3 regions of the Azospirillum sp. P4_B5 genome follow, and region 3 is predicted to be linked to each of the others. Evidence: riboswitches for the same ligand, from Rfam matches in the RefSeq annotation. Region 3 holds a riboswitch; each other region holds the start of a gene.
The links. A riboswitch is a leader RNA that binds a small molecule or an ion and turns the genes downstream of it on or off. The one in region 3 is predicted to bind thiamine pyrophosphate.
Positions count from the first base shown of each region.

Region 1 (3,752 bases), on a different contig from region 3:
AAGGCTTGGCGCCTTCCGGTCGACCGGTTGGCTGCGGTTCTGAAGAGGGAGGGCTTCCTGTAACGCCGGGCCGCCTCAGCGGAACTCCACATACTGGTCGAGTGCGACGCGCCGCATGGTCTGCACGATGTAGGGTTGCGCATTGTGCACCGTCACCAGTCCCTTCGCGTCGCGGCAGCGGTTGGCGAGGACGAACAGCATGCCGATCGCCGCGGAATCCAGGAAGGTCATGTAACGCAGGTCCAGCCGCACCTCGGGCCGCGCGCCGATGTCCCAGTCCGCCAGCAAATCATGAAACTTGCGGCTGTCGTCGTAGGTGAAACGCCCCGACAGCATGATCCCTTCCTGACCGTCGATGTCGGTGTAGGCGTACTCCATCGTCACATCCGTTGGCCGGTGGTGTCTGTTTTTCGCTGCCTGCGCGGGGAAAAAAGCCGCGCGCGCATTATGGGTGCACGAATTGCGCAGCCCACGCAAGCATTGCGCGAGGGTCTGGAGAAGCCGGAGCGGCCCGCCGCGCTGGACAAAACGGCGGCACACCTATATTCGGTGGGCGCCCCGGCGGGAACCCGCAAGGGCTCCCCACCAACCCGCAAACGCCGGTGCGCCATGGTCGGCCGATCGCAGGACCATGCCGTCACGCCGCATTGCCATCGTACAGGGAGGGTGCCGCCATGCACACCGACCGCCAGGAACCGGATCGTATCCAGGACGATGTGCCGCACCCGGCCGAACGCCCCGACCCGCCCCGCGAGGACGGGGAGGAGGAGCGCGCCTATGGTGTGGAGCCGGAGTTCGTCGAGGAGGTCGTCGAACGGCTGCACGCCGGACGGCGCGACGATCTGCGCGCCGAGCTGGACACGTTGCATCCCGCTGACATCGCGGATCTGATCGAGCAGCTCGGCCACGACGACCGGGAGGCGCTGGTCGGCGTCCTGCGCCCCGACTTCGACGGCGAGGTGCTGAGCTACCTCAACCCCGATCTCCGCGAGGAGATCGTCGAGCTGTTCGAGCCGAAGGAGCTGGCCGCCGCCGTCGCGGAGCTGGACACGGACGACGCCGTCGACGTCATCGAGGATCTGGACGAGGACACCCGGCGCGAGGTTCTGGAGAATCTGCCGGCCGCCGACCGCGCGCTGGTTCAGGAGAACCTGACCTACGACGAATACACCGCCGGCCGCCTGATGCAGCGCGATCTGGTGGCGGTGCCGCAGTTCTGGACGGTCGGCAAGACCATCGACTATGTCCGCGCCGCCACCGACGAGCTGCCGGAGGACTTCTACGACATCTTCGTCGTCGATCCGATGCACCGGGTGGTCGGCGCTGTGCCACTGTCGCGCCTGCTGCGCCAGAAGCGGTCGGTCCGCATCGCCGATCTGGTGACGGAGGAGGTGGACACCATTCCCGCCACCATGGACCAGGAGGAGGTGGCGAACCTGTTCCGCCAATACGCCCTGGTCTCCGCCCCCGTGGTGGACGCCGGCGGGCGGCTGATCGGCGTCATCACCGTCGACGACGTGGTCCACATCATCGACGAGGAGGCCGAGGACGACATCGGCAAACTGGGCGGCGTCGGCGACACCTCCATCTATCGCTCGGTTCTGGAAACCTCGCGCTCGCGCATTTCCTGGCTGGGCGTGAACCTGTTCACCGCCTTCGCGGCGGCGGGCGTCATCTCGCTGTTCGAGGCGACCATCGAGCAGATCGTGGCGTTGGCCGTGCTGATGCCGATCACCGCCTCGATGGGCGGCAACGCCGGGACCCAGACCCTGACCGTGGCGGTGCGCGCCCTGGCGACGCGTGAGCTGTCGTCCTCCAACGCGCCCCGCGTGGTGGGGAAGGAGGTGCTGGTCGGGCTGCTCAACGGCGCCGTCTTCGCCACGCTCGTCGGGGCCATCGCCGCGACGTGGTTCGAGCCGATGATCGGGCTGGTCATCGGCTGCGCCATGGTCATCAACCTGTTCGTCGCCGGCCTGTGCGGGGTGCTGATTCCCATCGGGCTGGACCGGCTGGGCGTCGATCCGGCGGTGGCGAGTTCGGTCTTCCTGACCACCATGACCGACGTCATCGGGTTCCTGTCCTTCCTGGGGCTGGCGTCGCTTTTGTTGCTGTGACCAACGAAAAGGGGCTTGCCAAAGGCGGCTCTCTTCCGGATGATCCGGGCATTGGCTGGGGTGCCGTGCGGGATGCGCTCGCGCGGCTGAGATCACACCCATCGAACCTGTCTGGATAATGCCAGCGAAGGGAGCCGCCGCATGGTATCCGCGCCCTTACTTCATTCTGATTCCACCCTTTCCGTTTCTGGAGGACCCTCCGTCGCCGTGGTCGGCGCCGGGGTGATCGGCCTGTCCATCGCCTGGAGGCTGGCCGCCGCCGGCTGCCGGGTCGAGGTCTTCGACCGCGGCGCGCCCGGCCGGGGCGCCAGCCACGCCGCGGGCGGCATGCTCGCCGCCTGCGTGGAGACGGAGCCCGGCGAAGAGAGTCTTCTGCCGCTGACCCGCGCCTCGCAGGACCTGTGGCCCGCCTTCGCGGCGGAGCTTGAGGCCGCCGCCGGCATGGCGGTTGACCTGCGCGACGAAGGCACGATGGTCATCGCGCTGAACGCCGACGACGCGGCCAAGGTGCGCTTCCTGCACGACTTCCAGACCAAGCTCGGCCTGCCGGTGGAATGGCTGAGCGGGGCGGAGGTGCGGCGGCGCGAGCCCTATCTCCAGCCGGGCGTGGCCGGCGCGCTGTTCTGCGCCGGCGACCATCAGGTCGACAACCGCAAGGTTGCCACCGCCCTGCACGCCGCCGCCCTGCGGGCCGGCGCCGTGGTGCACGAGTATGCCGAGGTGTCCCGCATCGAGATCCGCGGCGGCCGGGCCGTCGGCGTCCAGGTCGGCGACCGGCTTTTCGAGGCTGATCAAGTGGTTCTGGCCGCTGGGGCATGGTCAGGCTGGATCGACGGGCTGTCTCCGGCGGTGCGTCCGCCGGTGCGCCCGGTGAAGGGGCAGATGCTCTGCCTGCGCATGGACGCCCGCCTGCCGCTGCTGCGTCATGTGGTGTGGACTCCCGGCACCTACCTGATCCCGCGGTTGGACGGGCGGCTGCTGGTCGGCGCCACGACGGAGGAGCGCGGCTTCGACGACCGGCTGACCGCCGGGGGCCAGTTCGCCCTGCTGGAAGGGGCGTGGCGCGCCCTGCCGGGCATCGCCGAACTGCCCATCGAGGAAGCATGGGCCGGCTTCCGCCCCGGCACCCGCGACGACGCCCCGATCCTCGGCCTCTCGGAGGTGGAGGGGTTGGTCTACGCCACCGGGCACCACCGCAACGGCATCCTGCTGACCCCGGTCACCGCGGATTCGGTGGCGCGGCTGGTCCTGACCGGGGAGGCCGATCCGGTGATCCGCCCCTTCGCGCTCGACCGCTTCGCCCAGCCGAAGGGAGCCGCGGCATGAGCGCCCGCATCCGCGTGAATGGACGGGAGGAGGATCTCGCCGCCCCCACCGTCGCCGCCCTGCTGGCCGGGCGGGGAATCGCCGCGGGCACGCGCGGGGTCGCCGTCGCCCTGAACGGCGCCGTCCTGCCGTCCCGCCGCTGGGACGAGACGCCCCTGTCCGCGGGCGACGCCCTCGAGATCATCCGCCCCGTGCAGGGCGGCTGAGCGCAGGGCGGCTGACCTTCCCACCCGCCGGAGCGCGGGTCCGACATCCAAGGAAACACCCATGAACGACACGCTCACCATAGCGGGCCGTGAGTTCCGCTCGCGC
Region 1 is NZ_JBFUHT010000010.1:173,701-177,452, reverse strand. It holds gene AC1DVI_RS10840 (glycosyltransferase family 61 protein) at 1-63, shown strand, start outside; gene AC1DVI_RS10835 (STAS domain-containing protein) at 76-378, opposite strand; gene mgtE (magnesium transporter) at 675-2,114, shown strand; TPP riboswitch at 2,161-2,264, shown strand; gene thiO (glycine oxidase ThiO) at 2,322-3,440, shown strand; gene thiS (sulfur carrier protein ThiS) at 3,437-3,646, shown strand; gene thiG (thiazole synthase) at 3,708-3,752, shown strand, end outside.
Region 1: another riboswitch for thiamine pyrophosphate. It lies ahead of thiO (glycine oxidase ThiO); the one in region 3 lies ahead of AC1DVI_RS20945 (ABC transporter substrate-binding protein).

Region 2 (3,752 bases), on a different contig from region 3:
ACATCGGCACCATCGGCATGGAGGGCGCTTTCGACGCCATGGGCAGCGGCGTGGTCGACGAGAACTGGGCCAAGGACCATCACCGCCGCTGGTACGAGGAGCAACTCCGCAACGGCCGGGCCAATGAGGACGAACGGCTGCGGCATCGAGCGGCGGAGTGAGGCGCGGAACATCTCTCGACAGGCGGGCCGGCATGGCCGATCCTTCCGCGCAACGAATTGTGCGTGGGGAGGATTCATGCCGCTCGACCACCGGGAGTCGCTGTTCCGCCGCATCGCGGAGCGGCGCGACGACCTCGTCGCGCTGACCCGCGACCTGATCCGCATCCCCACCGTCAACCCGCCTGGCGACGTCTACACCGACTGCGCGGAATTCCTCGGGCGGCGGCTGGCCGGGCGCGGCTTCGCCGTGGAATATGTGCGGGCCGACGGCGCGCCGGGCGACAGCGACCGCTACCCGCGCACCAACGTCGTCGCGCGGATCGAAGGGCGCGAGCCCGGCCCCTGCGTGCACTTCAACGGCCACATCGACGTGGTGCCCGCCGGCCAGGGCTGGACGGTCGATCCCTTCGAAGGCGTGGTGAAGGACGGGCGCGTCTACGGCCGCGGCGCCTGCGACATGAAGGGCGGCATCGCCGCGTCGATTATCGCCGTGGAAGCGATCCTGGAGGAGGGTATCCCCTTCCCCGGCGCGCTGGAAATCTCCGGCACGGTGGACGAGGAGTCCGGCGGCTACGGCGGGGTCGGGCATCTGGCGACGCTCGGCTACTTCTCCCGCCCGCGGGTCGACCACGTCATCATCCCGGAACCGCTGAACGTGGACCGGGTGTGCATCGGCCACCGCGGCGTCTGGTGGGCGGAGATCGAGACCAAGGGCCGCGTCGCCCACGGCTCCATGCCCTTCCTCGGCAACTGCGCGGTGCGCCACATGGGCGCCGTGCTGCACCGGATCGAGACGGAGCTGATCCCCCGGCTGGCCGCCAAGCGCACCGCCATGCCGGTGGTGCCGGAGGGGGCGCGGCAGTCCACCCTGAACATCAACGCCATCCATGGCGGGCAGGCGGAGGATCACGGCGGCCTGCCCAGCCCGATGGTGCCCGACCGCTGCCGCATGGTCATCGACCGCCGCTATCTGATCGAGGAGGACCCGGAGGAGGTGCGGGCGGAGATCGTCGGCATCCTGGAGGACCTGCGCCGCGAGCGCCCCGGTTTCGATTACGAGCTGCGCGAGGTGCTGGCCTTCCTGCCCACCCTGACCGACACCGACGCTCCGGTGGTGCGGGCGGTGGGGGCGGCCATCGAGACGGTGCTGGGTCGCCCGGCGGCGCGGGTGGTGTCCCCCGGCACCTACGACCAGAAGCACATCGCGCGGGTCGGGCATCTCAAGGACTGCATCGCCTACGGCCCCGGCATCCTCGACCTCGCCCACCAGCCGGACGAGTATGTGGGCATCGACGACATGGTCCATGCCGCACAGGTGATGGCGATGGCCGCCCTGTCGCTGTTGCGGCGGGAGGTGTAAGGTCGCGCTCGTGGCAACAACGGCTGGCTGGACACGCGCGCGATGTCGGACCTCAAGCTCAACCTCGGCTGCGGCGACACGCGGCTTGCCGGCTACGTCAACGTGGACAAGTACGGCACCTTCGGGCCGGACATCGTCGCCGACCTGGAGGTCGTGCCCTGGCCGTTCGAGGAGAGCAGCGTCGCCGACGTCCAGCTCATCCACGCGCTGGAGCATATGGGCCAGACGACCGAGAGCTTCCTGAACATCATGAGGGAGCTGTACCGCGTCTGCCGGCACGGCGCGCGGATCACCATCAAGGTGCCGCACCCGCGCAGCGACGGCTATCTCGGCGACCCGACCCACGTCCGCCCGATCACGCCCAACGTGCTGAGCCTGTTCTCGATGGAGGAGAACCGGAAGTTCATCGAGCGCGGCTGGCCCAACACGCGGCTGGCCATGCATCTGAACGTCGATTTCCGCATGCTGTCGATCGTCTATGCCCCGACCCCGCGCTGGCACCACAAGCTGGCGTCTGGGGAGGTCACGAACCAGGAGGTGATGGAGGCGATGGAAAGCCAGAACAACGTCATCGACGAGATTGCCATGGTCCTGGAGGTGGTGAAGGACGCCGCCTGAACCCGACCTCCTCGAACCCGACCGGCTTGACGGGCGGGGGCCGGTCCCTTAGCTTGCGAATGTTCCCTGGGGGGCCTCGCTAGGAGGCTGAGACTCCGCCGGTCCGGCGCTTTCATCCGGACAACGCGGTGACCCATCGAACCTGATCCGGGTCATACCGGCGTAGGGACGGGACTGAAGGGCGGCACGGCGTACCCCCATTCCATCCAGACACCGCTTGTCCCGGCAACAGTTTGTTGGCGTTGCAAAAGGTGTGTGCGGACGTGACCGAAGCCCGACTTGTCGAAGAGCTGCTGGCCTTCATCGCCGCCGGAGAGGCGGACGAGGAGGCGTTCAACCGCATGGCGCTGGCCGTCTTCGCCCATCAGTTCGAGACCAACGCCCCCTACCGCCGCTTCGCCACCCAGCGGGCGCGCACCCTGCGCACGGTGAAGAGCTGGCGCGACGTGCCCGCCGTGCCGATCAGCGCCTTCAAGGACCTGACGCTGAGCGGACGCCCGCCGGAGGAATGCCCGCACGTCTTCATGACCAGCGGCACCACCAAAGGCGTGCGCGGCAAGAGCCACCATCCGACGCTGGCGGTCTACGACCGCTCCATGACCGTCAATTTCCGCCGCCGCTTCATGGGGGAATGGGAGCGGCTGCGCATGGGCATCCTGTTCCCGACCGAGCAGGCGATGCCCAACTCCTCGCTTGCCCATTATCTGGCGCTGGCCAAGAACGAGTTCGGGACGGCGGAGAGCCGCTACCTCATATCCGACGCCGGGCTGGACGTGGACGGGGCGATCGAGGCGCTGTCCCGCGCCGAGGAAACCGGCGAACCCTACGCCCTGCTGGGGGCGAGCTTCAGCGTCGTGCATCTGATGGACGCGCTGGCCGAGCGGGGGCGGAGCTTCGCCCTGCCGGCGGGCAGCCGCATCCTTGACACCGGCGGCTTCAAGGGCCAGTCGCGCGAGATGGCGGCGGAGGAGTTCTACAGCCGCCTCTCCGCCACCTTCGGCGTGCCGCGCCGGCTGTGCATCAACATGTACGGCATGACGGAGCTGAGCACCCAGTTCTACGACGACGGCAACGAGACCTGCCCGTCGGTGAAGTCCGGTCCGCACTGGATCCGCAGCCGGGTCATCAACCCGCTGACCGGCCAGGAGGTGCCGCGCGGCAGCGTCGGCGTGCTGGTCCATCACGATCTGGCCCATTTCAACTGCGCTTCCGCCATCCTGACCGAGGATGCGGGGGTGGAGGTGGACGGCGGCTTCCAGCTTCTCGGCCGGGCCGACGGGGCGGACGCCAAGGGCTGCTCCGTGGCGGTCGAGGACTTCCTCAAAGCGGCGCGGGCGCCCTGATGGAGCGCGCCGGGCATCTGCCGGGGCTGTCCGCCGACGCGGTGGACTGGCGGACGCTGACCTTCCGGCGCGGCGCCGAGACGCTCGACGTGGCGGTGCCGGTGCTGAGCGAGGCGCAGATCGCTGAATTGGCAACGCGAGTGCGCGCCAACGCGCGGGCCTACCTAAAAAGCCGCACCGTCGCGGAGATCGCCGCCGCCATCGACCGTGCCATCGCCCGGCTGCTCGACCGCGACGACCCGTGGAGGCAAAAGGCGGAACGGCTGCTGC
Region 2 is NZ_JBFUHT010000038.1:62,945-66,696, forward strand. It holds gene AC1DVI_RS24480 (formate dehydrogenase subunit gamma) at 1-161, shown strand, start outside; gene AC1DVI_RS24485 (acetylornithine deacetylase/succinyl-diaminopimelate desuccinylase family protein) at 238-1,521, shown strand; gene AC1DVI_RS24490 (class I SAM-dependent methyltransferase) at 1,564-2,139, shown strand; TPP riboswitch at 2,197-2,326, shown strand; gene AC1DVI_RS24495 (LuxE/PaaK family acyltransferase) at 2,403-3,482, shown strand; gene AC1DVI_RS24500 (acyl-CoA reductase) at 3,482-3,752, shown strand, end outside.
Region 2: another riboswitch for thiamine pyrophosphate. It lies ahead of AC1DVI_RS24495 (LuxE/PaaK family acyltransferase); the one in region 3 lies ahead of AC1DVI_RS20945 (ABC transporter substrate-binding protein).

Region 3 (3,752 bases):
TCGAACAGCGCGATCAGCAGCGCGCCGGCCACCGCCCCGGGGACCGAGCCCCAGCCGCCGATGGTCACGGCGATGTAGGCTTTCAGGATCAGGTCGCCGCCCGCCGTCGGCGTGACGAAGTAGCGGTTGGCGAGCAGCAGTCCCGCCGCCCCGGCGAAGGCGGTGCCCAGCGCGAAGGTGATCAGGATCATCGCCGTCACCGGCACGCCGCAGGCCCGCGCCATCTCCGGGTCCTGCGCCGTGGCGCGCAGGCGGCGGCCGAGCTGGGTCCGCCCGAACAGCCATTGCTGCCCGGCGATCAGCAGAGCGGCGACGGCGATGATGGCCAGCGACTGCTCCGCCACCACCAGCCCGCCGAGGTCGAGCGCCCCCCCGCTCAGCAGCGGCGGTGCCGCCCGTGGTTCCGGCCCGAACAGGACGGAGGCGCCGTTTTGCAGGATGATCCCCGCCGCGATGGTGCTGATGAAGACCGCCACCGGTGGGCGGCGGCGCAGCGGCAGATAGGCCGCCGCCGCCAGCGCCAACCCCAGCCCGGCCATCAGCACCAGCACCACCGGCAGCAGGAGCAGTCCGGGCAACGGCATATAGGCCGGCAGATGCGGCGCCAGCGCCACGCCGAGCAGCCCGCCGGCCATCACGAGATCGCCCTGCGCGAAATTCACCGCCGCGGTGGCGTTCAGCACCAGCACGAAGCCCAGCGCGACCAGCGCGTAGGCCGCACCCAGGGCGAGGCCATTGACGAGAAGCTGCAGGGTGATCAAGGCCCGCTCACTTCACCATGCCGGTCACCACGCCGGTCAGGTTGTCGTACCGCTTGGCGATCGCCGGCACGCGCGAGGCGCCGTCGTAGCAGACGACCACCGCCGAATGCGCCATGTTGCCCTTGCCGTCAGACCGGTAGGTCATGGCGAGACCCTGGTGGGTCCCGGCGGACAGGGCCTTGCGCACCTCCTCCGCGCTGCCAGCGCCATTCCTCACGGCCTCCAGCACCATGCGGATGCCGTCATACTGGCCGAGCGCGAAGGCGTCCGGCTCCGCGTTGAAGGCGGCGCGGTAGGCGGCGGTGAAGGCCTCCACCTCCGGGCTGCCGCCGGAGATCGGCGAGGCCGCCGTCTCGGCGCAGACACCCTTCAACTCGGCCGGCTCCAAAAGCGCCGCCGTGCTCGGCTGGTGCATGGCGGAGCCGGCGACGATCGGCACGGCCACCCCGTTGGCCGCCGCCTGCCGGATGAACAGGGCGGTCGGACCGGAATGCAGGTGCAGCACCAGCACGTCGGGCTTGGCGGCCAGCGCCTTGGTCAGGACGGGCAGCAGGTCCTTCGCGGCGGGTTCCACCCCCTCCTCGAACACCGGCTCGACGCCGAGCTTTTTGAAGGCCTGTTCCAAATGGGCCTTGCCGCTCTGCCCGTAGGCCGTCGTCTGGTAGATCACCGCCGGGCGCTTCTTCCCCAACTCCTCCGTCACGTAGCGGGCGTGGGCCTCCTTGGTCACGGCGTCACCGGGGAAGAAGCGGAAAACCCACGGGTTGCCCTGCTCGGTGATGCTCGCCGTGCCGGAAACGGTGACCAGCGGAATGCCGTAATCCTGGGCCAGCGGCAGCATCGCCAGCATCTGCGTGCCCAGCATGCTGGCCGCCACCGCCGTGACCTTGCCGCCCGCCGCGCGCTCCAGCGCCGTGACCGCGGCCTCCGGCGAGGTGCCGGTGTCGATCACCTCCGACCGCACCGCGACACCCGCGGGCGCGTCCTTCAGCGCCAGGACCGCGCCGTTGCGCTGGCTCGTCCCCTCCAGCGACAGGAAGCCGGTCAGCGGCACCAGCACAGGGACCGAGGCTTCGCCCGCCAGCGCCGAGCCGGGCAGGAGCGACGACGAAAAGGCCGCCGTAAAGACCGTTGCCGAGAGGATGGAAAGGAAGCGCCGCATGGATGTGTCTCCTCCTGCCCGGCGAAGAACCGCGCGAGGACGAGGAGGCCAGGGGTGTAGCGGCGGCACAGCCTCGAACGCTTGGCTCCCTTCGCTGGCATGACCCAGATCAGGTTCGATGGGTGTGGTCTCAGCCCGCCTTGCGGCAGGCACCCCAGCCGTTCGTGTGCACAGTGTGAGCCCGGCGCGCGGCTGTCAAGCGGCGGCCCGGCGCCTTTTCACAATTTCGCAACGCAACAGACACCGCAGAGTCGCGCTTCCCGTGGTTCCTTCCGCCGCTCCCGGCCTCGGCCGGACCGTCGTTCCACTAGGAAAGTCGTCACGAAGGATGCGGCCCACTCCGTCGCACAGCACCGTCACCCTGCACCCTTTCGCCACGGCGCCGGGCCGATGCGGGCTGCGCGCCGTCCTGTCGGGGCGGGTCGACCACGCAGCCCTGCCCGGCCTGACGCCCCTGCTCCGCCGCGTCGCGGACGCGCCGGCCCTGACCCTGCGCGTCGATCTGGGGCGGGTGGAGTTCCTCGATTCCTGCGGCATCGGCATTCTGCTGGCGCTCCGCAACGCGGTGCTCGACCGTGGCGGCGCCATCGCCTTCGAGAATCACCCGCCACGGATCCGGCGCGTTCTGGAACGCAGCCGGATCATCGCCCTGACGGTCTCTCCGCTCGCCATCGACGACGGGGTGGCGCTTCCCGCCGCCGCCTGACCCGTCAGTCGCCGCGGCGCAGCGTTTCCCGATAGAGGATGTAGAGCCCGCTGGCGATGATGATCCCCGCCCCGGCCAGCACGGTGGGGGTCGGTACGTCGCCGAAGACCAGGAAGCCGAGCAGGGTCGCCCAGATCATCCCCGTATACTCGAAGGGCGCCACCACCGCGGCGCGGCCCAGGCGGAAGGCCTGGGTCATCAGCACTTGCGCCGCTCCGCCCAGCGTGCCGACCAGAAGCATCAGCCCGAGGTCGAACCCGCCCGGCTGCACCCAGTCGGGGATCGCCGCCACGCCGCTCACCACCGTGGTGGTCAGCAGCAGATAGACGACGATGGCCGTGTTGCTCTCCGTCCGCGACAGGCCGCGCACCGCGATCATCGCCAGCGCGTAGAAGAAGGCCGCGGCCACGCCGACGACAATCGGCAGGAGCGGCGCGTCGGCCTCCGGGCGGGCCATCACCACCACGCCGCCGAACCCGACCAGCACCGCCGCCCAGCGTCGCCAGCCCACCGGCTCGCCGAGCAGCGGCATCGACAGCGCCGTGATGAACAGCGGACCGGCGAAGCTCAGCACATAGACCTCGGCCAGCGGCAGATGCTTGAAGGCGTAGAAGAAGCAGCCCATCGACAGCAGCCCGGCCAGCGAGCGGAAGACGTGGGCGAAGGGCCGCCGCGTGCGCATCCCGGCCCAGCCGCCATGCGCCACCGAAATGCCGCCGACCAGGACCAGCGCCACCACCGATCGAGCGAACATGAGCTGCGCCACCGGATAGCCGCCGCTCAGATATTTGATGAGCGTGTCCATGCCCGCGAACAGGAAGATGGCCAACACGAAGCAGCCGATGGCGCGGCGTGTGTCATCGCTGTCAACGGCGGGAAGAGCGGCGGCTTGGGTCATGATTGCACAGTATCTGAGCAACCATGATGCTGCCCAATGCCGCAACCGCAGGTCTGGCCCGCGCGGCGCCGCTCGGAGGGGTGCCGGCGTTTCACGCTTCGTGAATCGACGGGTGAGCGTTTGGCGAAGCGACCCCGGCCTTTCGCGGATCGGCGCTGGCCCCGTCCGGTGCCTTGGACAGTCTGGCGGGCGTCACCACAGCAAAGGTCCGCCATGCTCCTGCCA
Region 3 is NZ_JBFUHT010000028.1:76,300-80,051, forward strand. It holds gene AC1DVI_RS20940 (branched-chain amino acid ABC transporter permease) at 1-761, opposite strand, end outside; gene AC1DVI_RS20945 (ABC transporter substrate-binding protein) at 769-1,923, opposite strand; TPP riboswitch at 1,993-2,090, opposite strand; gene AC1DVI_RS20950 (STAS domain-containing protein) at 2,252-2,629, shown strand; gene AC1DVI_RS20955 (DMT family transporter) at 2,634-3,527, opposite strand; gene AC1DVI_RS20960 (phytoene desaturase family protein) at 3,741-3,752, shown strand, end outside.